Regions from separate parts of the Mucilaginibacter gotjawali genome, predicted to be linked through region 3. Evidence: riboswitches for the same ligand, from Rfam matches in the RefSeq annotation. Region 3 holds a riboswitch; each other region holds the start of a gene.

Region 1 (3,281 bases), 920 kb from region 3:
GTTGTCTTAAAAGCAGGCAAGGGAAATTCGATTGGGCTATTTAAGGCTTCTTCGGGCATTTGTTCCAGCCCTTCGCGGATCGGTCCGGTATATTTATTCCATTCCGCTTTAATTTCTTCCAGCGAGGGCATTTTAATTGAGGCACTTACAGGTTCGGTTAGCTGTGTATTAAAATGATCGGTCCATGGAATATCTACCTGTACATTGCCCATCCTTGCCAAACCCAACTGCCCCCACACCAAATGCCCCGCAAGCCATTTGACATGATTGATCCCTGGTGCAAGCCTCACCTCAGCTTCTTCTTCATTTATATCCACTAAAACATTGTTAAACAACGTAGTATGTAAATCATACTGAATGAGTAATTGATCTTTCGCTGACATATATTTTCGTTTTTTTAGTAAAACATGTAGCCCAACAAATACACTATTAAATCGTATTGCCGAAGCTACTATGAACCATCAACTATGAACTCAAGAATATTTCATAGCATCCTTATTCAAGCCCCTTCTTAAAATACCGATCTGGCCGATGGTATAAGCCTGGTGGTGATTTATAAACGCCCACAAACCGCCGAGCGTATTATCAAAGGGAAATATAGGATGTGGTATGTTGATTACCGTATCCAGCGCAGCATCCGGAAGGTTTTCTAACCCGTTTCTTATCACCGGCCCCATTTCGTTCCATTTGTCTTTGATCTGTTGTAAAGCTGGCAATTCACTTGGCGTTGCGTCCAGGTCCTGCGGCGTTGCGCCTTGTTTGGTATGAAAATGATCGCGCCATGCAAAGTCGACCGGAACGCCCCCTATATTGCCCAAATTAAGCTGGGCCCAGGCCAGGTGGCCGGCAAGCCACTTAACACAGTTCATCGGGTCGGCGATGCATTTGCCTGACTCTGCATCTGTAATATCTGCCAAAACATTGTTATATAATACGTTATGCAGATCGTACTGGTCAAGTAATACTTTTTTTGCTGACATGGTTTTTTAAATTGATTACCCAAATGTAGCAGAATATTACAACACCTGTTAGGTGTAAATACGCCAATGTAAGGGGCTTTTTGCGACAGGGTGATTGTTGGAAAGTTGGAATGTTGAAAAGTTGTAATGTTGAAAATAGATAAAGTGATCAGTGAGGTTAGGTGCCTTTTTTCTTTCGGACTTCCGGACTTTTCCGTCTTTTCGGACTCAAAAATGAAATTTAATTTGGAATATTAACAAATACTACCTTATCTTTGAAACAATATTTGGTAGCAGTACCATGATCATTACCTCTCACACAGGTTTTGATTTATAAAGAAGCGGCGAGAGATCAGGCTCAATGACCCGCTGGCAACCCTCAAAAAGAGAAGGTGCCAATTCCTGGCCCGGTAAATATCCCGGGGAATATAAATTAATAACCATGAAAAGTCTGATTTACAACATTATTCAAACCATTTTTAGGGGCCAACAGGTAATCCAACCCGTATATATTTATAGTTATGCCTATAACTGTAATATGTGCATGTGTTGCTGTTGCTGATCCTTAACACGTTTTCATTTTCTCTTTCCCGAAAAAATACGTGTTTTCACAAAAGGATTTATAATCCTTTGTGAACAAGTCTGTAAACAAATCATTCACCATTAAATTTAAAAATCATGTCTGCTGAAAACTTAAAATTCGAAACACTTCAATTACATGCCGGCCAGGAGGCCGATCCAACTACAGGTTCACGCGCCGTACCGCTTTATCAAACTACGTCCTACGTATTTAAAAATGCCGAGCATGGCGCCAATCTTTTTGCATTAAAAGAATTTGGAAATATTTACACCCGACTGATGAACCCCACCACGGATGTTTTCGAGAAACGCATCGCTGCTTTGGAAGGCGGTGTGGCGGCTTTAGCAACAGCCTCAGGCCAGGCGGCACAGTTCATAGCTTTAAATAATATATTGCAGGTTGGCGATAATTTTGTTACCTCCCCATTCCTTTACGGCGGAACATACAACCAGTTTAAAGTAGCCTTTAAACGCTTAGGCATCGACGCACGCTTTGCGAAAGATGATACTGCGGAGAACCTTGAAAAATTGATTGACGATAAAACCAGGGCCATCTACCTGGAAACCATAGGTAACCCGGGCTTCAATATCGCTGATTTTGACAAGGTTGCTGAGCTTGCCAGGAAATACGACCTGCCGCTGATCGTTGACAATACCTTTGGTGCAGGTGGTTATTTATTCCGCCCGCTGGAGCACGGCGCCAATGTAGTGGTTGAGTCGACTACGAAATGGATTGGCGGACACGGAACAAGCATAGGCGGAGCAATTATTGACGGCGGTAATTATAATTGGGGTAATGGCAAATTCCCGCAATTTACCGAACCTTCTGAAGGGTATCATGGCCTGGTATTCGCTGATGTATTTGGCATCGGTGGCCCTTTTGGCAATATTCAGTTCATTATCCGGGCGCGTGTTGAGGGTTTGCGTGATTTCGGGCCATCTCAATCGCCATTTAATGCATGGTTGAATATACAGGGACTGGAAACGCTATCCCTGCGTGTTCAGCGTCACGTGGACAATACCCTTGAGTTGGCCAAATGGCTAGACCAGCACCCCGCAGTTGAAAGTGTAAACTATCCCGGCTTGCCGTCTTCACCGCACCATGCCCTTGGCAAAAAATACCTAAAAAATGGCTTTGGCGCGGTATTAACTTTCCAGGTAAAAGGAGATAAAGAAAATGCGGGTACAGTAATTGACAATTTGAAGTTGGTTAGCCATCTTGCTAACGTGGGCGATGCAAAAACGCTGATCATACAGCCATCAGCAACCACCCACCAGCAACTTTCAGACGAAGAACAATTATCGGCAGGTGTTTTACCAAACCAGCTACGCGTAGCTGTCGGGCTTGAACATATTGATGATATTAAAGCAGACTTTGAACAGGCATTTGGGAGATTAGTTGAGTAGAGATTAGGCACTGGAGATTAGATGCAAGTAGATGGGCGTTAGTCAAACTAATCTCTAGTCTCCGGTCTCTAATCACTAAAGGCCAATGACAAAATAAAAAATGAATACAGAAATATTTAAATACAATAAGTCATTCAAACTGGAGTCGGGCAAGCAATTGCCTGAACTCCAGATTGGATTTAATACCTACGGAACTTTAAATAAAAACCGCGACAACGTTGTTTGGGTTTGCCATGCACTTACCGCAAACTCGGATGTTTTTGACTGGTGGAAAGGGCTTTTTGGTGAACACGACCATTTTAACCCCGCTGAATATTTTATTGTTTGTGCCAACAT
Region 2 (3,281 bases), 1.0 Mb from region 3:
ATTTAAAGGGACACTTTCTACGATAACGTCCCAGTGTGCCAGCACCAGTTCAAAACGCTGCTGCTCCGCTTTGGCATAGCTCTCCCGGTCCGGAAAAAGCTGTTTTTTATAAGGGTCGGCGATGCTATAATCCAATGCCAGGTGTTCATTTTTAAACGTGGTAGTCACTTTAAAGTCCCAACGGGTGTCTTCCCCGCTGTGCAGAACAGGGATTTCGGCTGTAATACGCAGCAAGTCGCCATTTTCAACCAGTTTTTTTAGCAACGGGTAATGGTTTTTTTTCCATAGTGCGATAAACTCTTCAGCATGGCCCCATTTCAGTTTATAATAGTTCTCGATGGTGAGCGGCTTGTCCTGCGCAAAAAGCGCTATACTCCAAACCATAAGCCCTGTCATTAAAATAACTTTCTTCATCATATCTTCATTAGAGGTGTGAGGGCGGATTCGAACCGCCGTAAAAGGTTTTGCAGACCCCCGCCTCGCCACTCGGCCACTCCACCGTTTGTTGCTGCCTCAGGCAGCTGCCAGCCGGAAAACTGCGGCCAGTTTTTCTGCCACCTGGTCTAGCTCGGCCCTGGTATTGAATTTACTGAATGAAAAGCGGATAGCGGTGCGCGCTGCATCTGTACCAAGCGCCTTCAATACATGCGAGGCTGATCCGCCCGAACAGGCGCTGCCTCCGGAAACGGCGATGCCCTCTGTATCGAGGTAGCGCAGCAGGTCGGTATCCGTACCGGGCAGGCTCACGCTTAATAACGTATAAAGGCTTTTATTTAAGTCGGCCGAATTGCCGTTAAACTGCACATCCGGCAATGTTTCGGTCAAACGGGTAATCAAATGGTATTTTAAGTTTTGTATGTACGAATGATCCTGTTCCATTTGCCCGTAAGCAATTTCAAGCGCTTTGGCCATACCAACAATGCCCGGGATATTTTCGGTGCCGGCGCGCAGGCCGCTTTCCTGGCCCCCGCCGTGGATAAGGCGGTTGAGCCGCTGCCCTTTGCTGCGGTACAAAAAGCCAACGCCTTTGGGGCCGTGGAACTTATGCGCCGATGCCGCCAGGAAATGAACTTTCAGCCGGCTAAGGTCGTGGCGGTAATGCCCCATAGTTTGTACTGTATCGGTATGGAACAAGGCCTGGTATTTTTCGCATAGCTCGCCGGTCTGCACGATATCGTTCAGGTTGCCTATTTCGTTGTTGGCATGCATTACCGAAACCAGGTTGCGGGTATTGGTCCGCAGCAGGTATTCCAGGTGGCTCAGATCCAGGTTGCCTTTGCCGTCATGCTTTATATAACTTATGCGGGTATGGTTTTTGGCCGTCAGTGCGCGCAGGGTTTGCAAAACGGCCGGGTGCTCAAACGGTGTAGTGATCACATGGTCGATATGGTTACAGGTAACCGCCGACACGATGGCGATATTATCCGCCTCGGTACCACCCGAAGTGAAAACGATCTCTTCAGGTAAAGCATTTAACAAACCGGCGATCGTGGCGCGGCTGGCTTCCAGTGCCTGGCCTGCCTCGCGGCCCGGCCCGTGCTGCGAAGACGCGTTACCATAGTGATTCAGAAAATAAGGGGTCATCGCTTCGAATACGTTTTGATCCAGCGGGGTGGTGGCTGCGTTATCCAGGTAAATTTTCATGTCTTGTTTTTTTATTTGCCTTTATTCCATATGCCAGAAGCCGCGCAGGGTGCAGCAATTACAAGTAGATTATACCTGGATTTTATCTTTCTCCCGGTTACAGGAGTGGAATTAGCACCTTATGTTTATAGGTTGCTAAGACGTCGCAGGGCCATTCCCTCGGTCTTTCTGGATAAATAATAAAGAACGTTTCGGGGACAAATATAAAACAATTTATATAATTCCTATGGATTTTATAGAATTAATTTGAATGGATCATTTTTTAGCCTGCATTTGCCAATAATATTTGCGCTATTTTTTGAGTATCGCTCAAACTTTTCACACAAAATCACCGGACATACAAAAATAAAATCAAAAAATATTCGGTTATGTGCTTTTACCTAATGTTAAATTAATTGTAACTTTATTTTACCAGATAATAGCTGAATAATACAACTTTAACATCACCGTTAAGCTGAAGTTAAGGCTGTATTAACATTATTCCGAGGCTGTTAAAAGCCAAAACCTAATTTGTAGTTTTAAAAATTGATTACGAATCGAGATGAGGAAGAAGATACTATTTATTACCGGGTCTATTAATCAAACTTCGCAAATGCACCAGATCTCGGAGCATTTGCACGACTTCGACTGCTGGTTTAGCCAGCTCTTCGCGGACAACAATTTTTTAAAGGGAATACTAAAATACACGCCTGTTGCCAACCATACGGTACTTGCTGATCACTTCCGGAAAAAATCAGAAAATTACCTTAACCAGTTTGGCGCCCGGATTGACCAGGGCGGCGACAGGCATCCATACGACCTGGTAGTTAACTGTACCGATATGATCGTGGCCAAAAAATTCAGACATACCAAAACCATTTGGGTGCAGGAGGGGATGATCGATAAAACCACCCTGTTAACCGGTTTGGTTAAGGCCTTAAACCTGCCGCCATATTGCTCAGGCGATACGTCGCTTAATGGTTCAACCAACGTATGCGATATTTATTGTACAGCCTCAATAGGGTATAAAAATTACCTTGCCCGAAAAGGTACTGACGCTTCAAAACTGATTGTAACCGGCATCCCAAATTACGATAACCAGCGCCAATACCTCGATAATGATTTCCCGTTGCATGACTATGTGATGGTAGCCACTACGGATATGCGCGAAACCTTTCGTTTTGAAAACAGGCCGGCTTTTATAAAGCACGCTGCGAAAATTGCTGATGGAAGGCAAATGCTTTTTAAGCTGCATCCTAACGAAAACGTGGCAAGGGCAGAAGCCGAGATAAAAAAATACGCTCCAAAAGGAAGCCTGATATTCAGCGGCGGTAATACCAGCCATATGATAGCCAATTGTTGCGAGCTGATCACCCAATATTCAACCGTTGTTTATACCGGGATAGCGCTGGGTAAAAAGGTGCATTCTTATTTTGATATTGAGGAACTTTACCGCCTGGCCCCCGTCCAGAATGGCGGTACCTCCGCAAAAAATATCGCTCAAATTTGCAGGGGGTATATTAACTTTAACGGTAAAAAGGAAGATTTTCTGAAAGGATTTACATTTAAGGCAGAAAGCGAACCTTATCTGGAGGTGCAGTATGCCTAACTATGTCAGCGTTTAATATATGATGGCAGATAATATTGTAATAGTTGTA
Region 3 (3,281 bases):
ATGCACGAAATAGAACCATATTATAAATGGCGCGACGATTATATTGCTGCGGAAGACGAATATTCGCCGTTTTATGCAACTGAATACAGTGAGTTTGAATTTGATAAGCAGGTTTACAATTACCTGCTGCATCCGCAATGGGATGCCTTTGGTTCAAATACGCTGTATTTAAAAGTACTTTTTGTTGATTACGAACGTGGTTACACCATCATAGAATTTATAGGCGAGTGGAACGACGCGATCAATAACGATATCATGATGCTGAAACGCGAGATCCTTGACCTGATGACGGATAGTGGTATCCATTATTTCATCCTGATTGGCGAAAACGTATTGAATTTTCACTCATCCGACGATTGTTACTACGAAGAATGGTTCCAGGATGTGGAGGACGGCTGGATAGCCGGCATCAATTTCCGCGAACACGTAATTGATGAGTTTAAACGAAACAATATCGACTACTATATCAATTTCGGTGGGGTATTGGACGACCTGGGCTGGCGTGCATTAAAACCTATCCAGGTATTTAAAAAAGTAGAAGAGCAATTGGTAAGAAGACTGGGGTAGGTAAGAGTCCGAAAGTCCGGAAAGTCAGTAAAGTCCGAAAGACGAACTGGAGTAAACCCGAAACTTTGTTTAAGAACAGGATTTTAATCTTCCGGACTTTCGGTCTTTTCCGACTTCCGGACTCAAACTAAACTTTTTCTCATTTTGGGCGTCTAAAATCTCAACTCTAATAATTAAATTTGTATAAATAAATTTTAAAAGAAAAATGGAAATAAATAAACCTGACTATGTTTATGATAACATAGTCCAAATAAATGATACCGACGCATCGCGTAGGTTTTTAGCTAATGTATTCATGTGGATGTTTGTGGCATTGGGTGTATCTGCGCTGTCCGCATATGTTTTTGCGAATACGCCGTCGCTACTGATGACTCTTGTCGACGTTACTACCGGGCAGTTAACAGGGTTTGCATACATTGCAATGTTTTCGCCGCTAGCATTTGTGCTGCTAATGAGATTTGGCCTTAATCGCATTTCCTATCCCGTTTTGGCTTTACTGTTTGTTGCCTATGCAACTTTAACAGGTATCAGTTTAAGCTTTATACTATTGATTTACACCGCTTCTTCGGTAACTGGCGTATTCTTAACTTCATCAATAGTATTTGGAATTATGGCTATTGCCGGTTACACCACTAAAACTGACCTCACCAAATTTGGCTCTATTTTAATTATGTTTCTTGTTGGTATTGTTGTTGCCAGTCTGGTAAACCTATTTTTGCATAGCTCAGGTCTTCAAATGCTGATCAGCTATATTGGTGTGGCGGTGTTTGTAGGATTAACCGCTTATGACGTACAGAAATTGAAAAACATTGGTGCCGGTTTAGCCTATGGCGATGCCACTGCCTCAAAAATGGCTCTAATGGGTGGTTTAACCCTTTACCTGGATTTTATCAACCTGTTCCTGATGTTGCTGCGTATTTTTGGCAGAAGAAGGTAACAGAAAAATAATCTTTTAAAAAAGCTGCCTCCAATTATTGGAGGCAGCTTTTTTTGTATAGACAAAGTAAAAAATGATATCATTTGACCTGGCTCATTTACGCCTCTTGCATATGATTACTTTATTACGCATCTTTGCAATGCTTATAGAGAAAGACGGAGGGATTAGACCCTGCGAAGTCTTGGCAACCTGTGCTTACAAGGTGCCACATTCTACTTGAGAGCCAACTGGCTCCCGGGAAAGATAAGCGAAGGTCAGTGATCAGACGACTTCTCGATATAAGCTTTTTTTATTAGATGTGAGATATGAGACTTGAGATAAGAGACTGTTTTGTCGGTTTTTATTATCTCATATCTCATATCTCACGTCTCACATCTTAAAAATGGATATCAGAAAAGAACTACAAAAACGCATTCTTGTAATTGACGGGGCAATGGGTACCATGATCCAGCGGTACGAATTATCCGAAGAGGATTTTCGTGGCGAACGGTTTCGCAATCATGGCTCTGATCTTAAAGGAAATAACGACCTGCTGAACATCACACGCCCCGATGTGATCAAAGCCATACATGCTGAATACCTGGAGGCAGGTGCCGATATCATCGAAACGAATACCTTCAGCACCCAGCGCATTTCACTGGCTGATTATCACCTGGAAGAATTGGCCTACGAATTGAGCTATGAAGGCGCCCGCATTGCCCGCGAGGTTGCTGATGAATATAATAAAAAAGACCCGTCCAAACCGCGTTTTGTGGCTGGCGCTGTCGGGCCAACCAACCGTACGGCTTCACTTTCACCGGACGTAAACGACCCGGGCTATCGCGCGGTTAGTTTTGACGATTTGGCAGAAGCCTATTACGACCAGGTGCGCGGCCTTGTAGATGGTGGCGCTGATCTGTTGATCATCGAAACCATATTTGATACCCTAAATGCAAAAGCAGCCCTGTTTGCTATCAACAGGTACTTTAATGAAATAAAAAAGTCTCCCCCAACCGGGGGGAGATTTAGAGGGGGGCCGGACGGGTTGCCCATCATGATCTCCGGCACCATTACTGATGCTTCCGGGCGTACCCTTTCAGGGCAAACGGTGGAAGCCTTCTGGAATTCGGTGCGCCATGCCAATTTATTGTCAGTGGGTTTAAATTGCGCTCTGGGAGCAAAAGAAATGCGGCCGCATATTGAAGAACTTTCGCAAAAAGCGGATGTATTTATCTCTGCATATCCAAATGCAGGCCTTCCAAATGAATTCGGCCAGTACGATGAAACAGCCCACGAAACAGCCCACCAGGTAGACGAGTTTATGAAGGCCGGGCTGGTAAATATTGTTGGCGGCTGCTGTGGTACCACACCTGAGCATATCAAATGTATTGCCGAAAAGGCAGCAAAATACCCGCCCAGGGTGAGGCCTGAAATTGAGCCCTACCTGCGCCTAAGCGGCCTGGAAGCAGTTACCCTTACACCCGAAACTAATTTTGTAAATATTGGCGAACGGACAAACATCACAGGTTCGCCAAAGTTCTCCAAATTGATTTTGGCCGAGGATTATGAAGCGGCATTAACTGTTGCCCGCCAGCAGGTAGAAGGCGGTGCCCAGGTGATCGATATCAACATGGATGAAGGGATGATCGATTCGGAAGCGGTGATGGTAAAGTTCCTTAACCTGGTGGCTTCGGAACCTGATATTGCCAAACTGCCCATCATGATCGACTCCTCCAAATGGACGGTGATTGAAGCTGGTTTAAAATGTTTACAGGGTAAAGGCATCGTCAATTCTATC

What was found. Region 3 has a riboswitch for S-adenosylmethionine ahead of metH (methionine synthase). Riboswitches for the same ligand answer to the same signal wherever they lie in the genome.
Region 1: it holds a riboswitch for S-adenosylmethionine, as region 3 does, so the genes downstream of both, MgSA37_RS14480 (O-acetylhomoserine aminocarboxypropyltransferase/cysteine synthase family protein) here and metH (methionine synthase) in region 3, are expected to answer to the same signal.
Region 2: it holds a riboswitch for S-adenosylmethionine, as region 3 does, so the genes downstream of both, MgSA37_RS22905 (cysteine desulfurase family protein) here and metH (methionine synthase) in region 3, are expected to answer to the same signal.

What each region holds. Positions count from the first base shown of each region.
Region 1 covers NZ_AP017313.1:3,238,282-3,241,562, forward strand. The annotation lists gene MgSA37_RS14470 (DinB family protein) at 1-383, opposite strand, end outside; gene MgSA37_RS14475 (DinB family protein) at 474-980, opposite strand; SAM riboswitch class I at 1,288-1,394, shown strand; gene MgSA37_RS14480 (O-acetylhomoserine aminocarboxypropyltransferase/cysteine synthase family protein) at 1,638-2,945, shown strand; gene MgSA37_RS14485 (homoserine O-acetyltransferase family protein) at 3,046-3,281, shown strand, end outside.
Region 2 covers NZ_AP017313.1:5,206,841-5,210,121, reverse strand. The annotation lists gene MgSA37_RS22915 (hypothetical protein) at 1-417, opposite strand, end outside; tRNA gene MgSA37_RS22910 (tRNA-Cys) at 429-500, opposite strand; gene MgSA37_RS22905 (cysteine desulfurase family protein) at 514-1,644, opposite strand; SAM riboswitch class I at 1,724-1,823, opposite strand; gene MgSA37_RS22900 (hypothetical protein) at 2,186-3,232, shown strand; gene MgSA37_RS22895 (cytidylyltransferase domain-containing protein) at 3,252-3,281, shown strand, end outside.
Region 3 covers NZ_AP017313.1:4,157,396-4,160,676, reverse strand. The annotation lists gene MgSA37_RS18375 (hypothetical protein) at 1-567, shown strand; gene MgSA37_RS18370 (Bax inhibitor-1/YccA family protein) at 773-1,504, shown strand; SAM riboswitch class I at 1,645-1,754, shown strand; gene metH (methionine synthase) at 1,887-3,281, shown strand, end outside.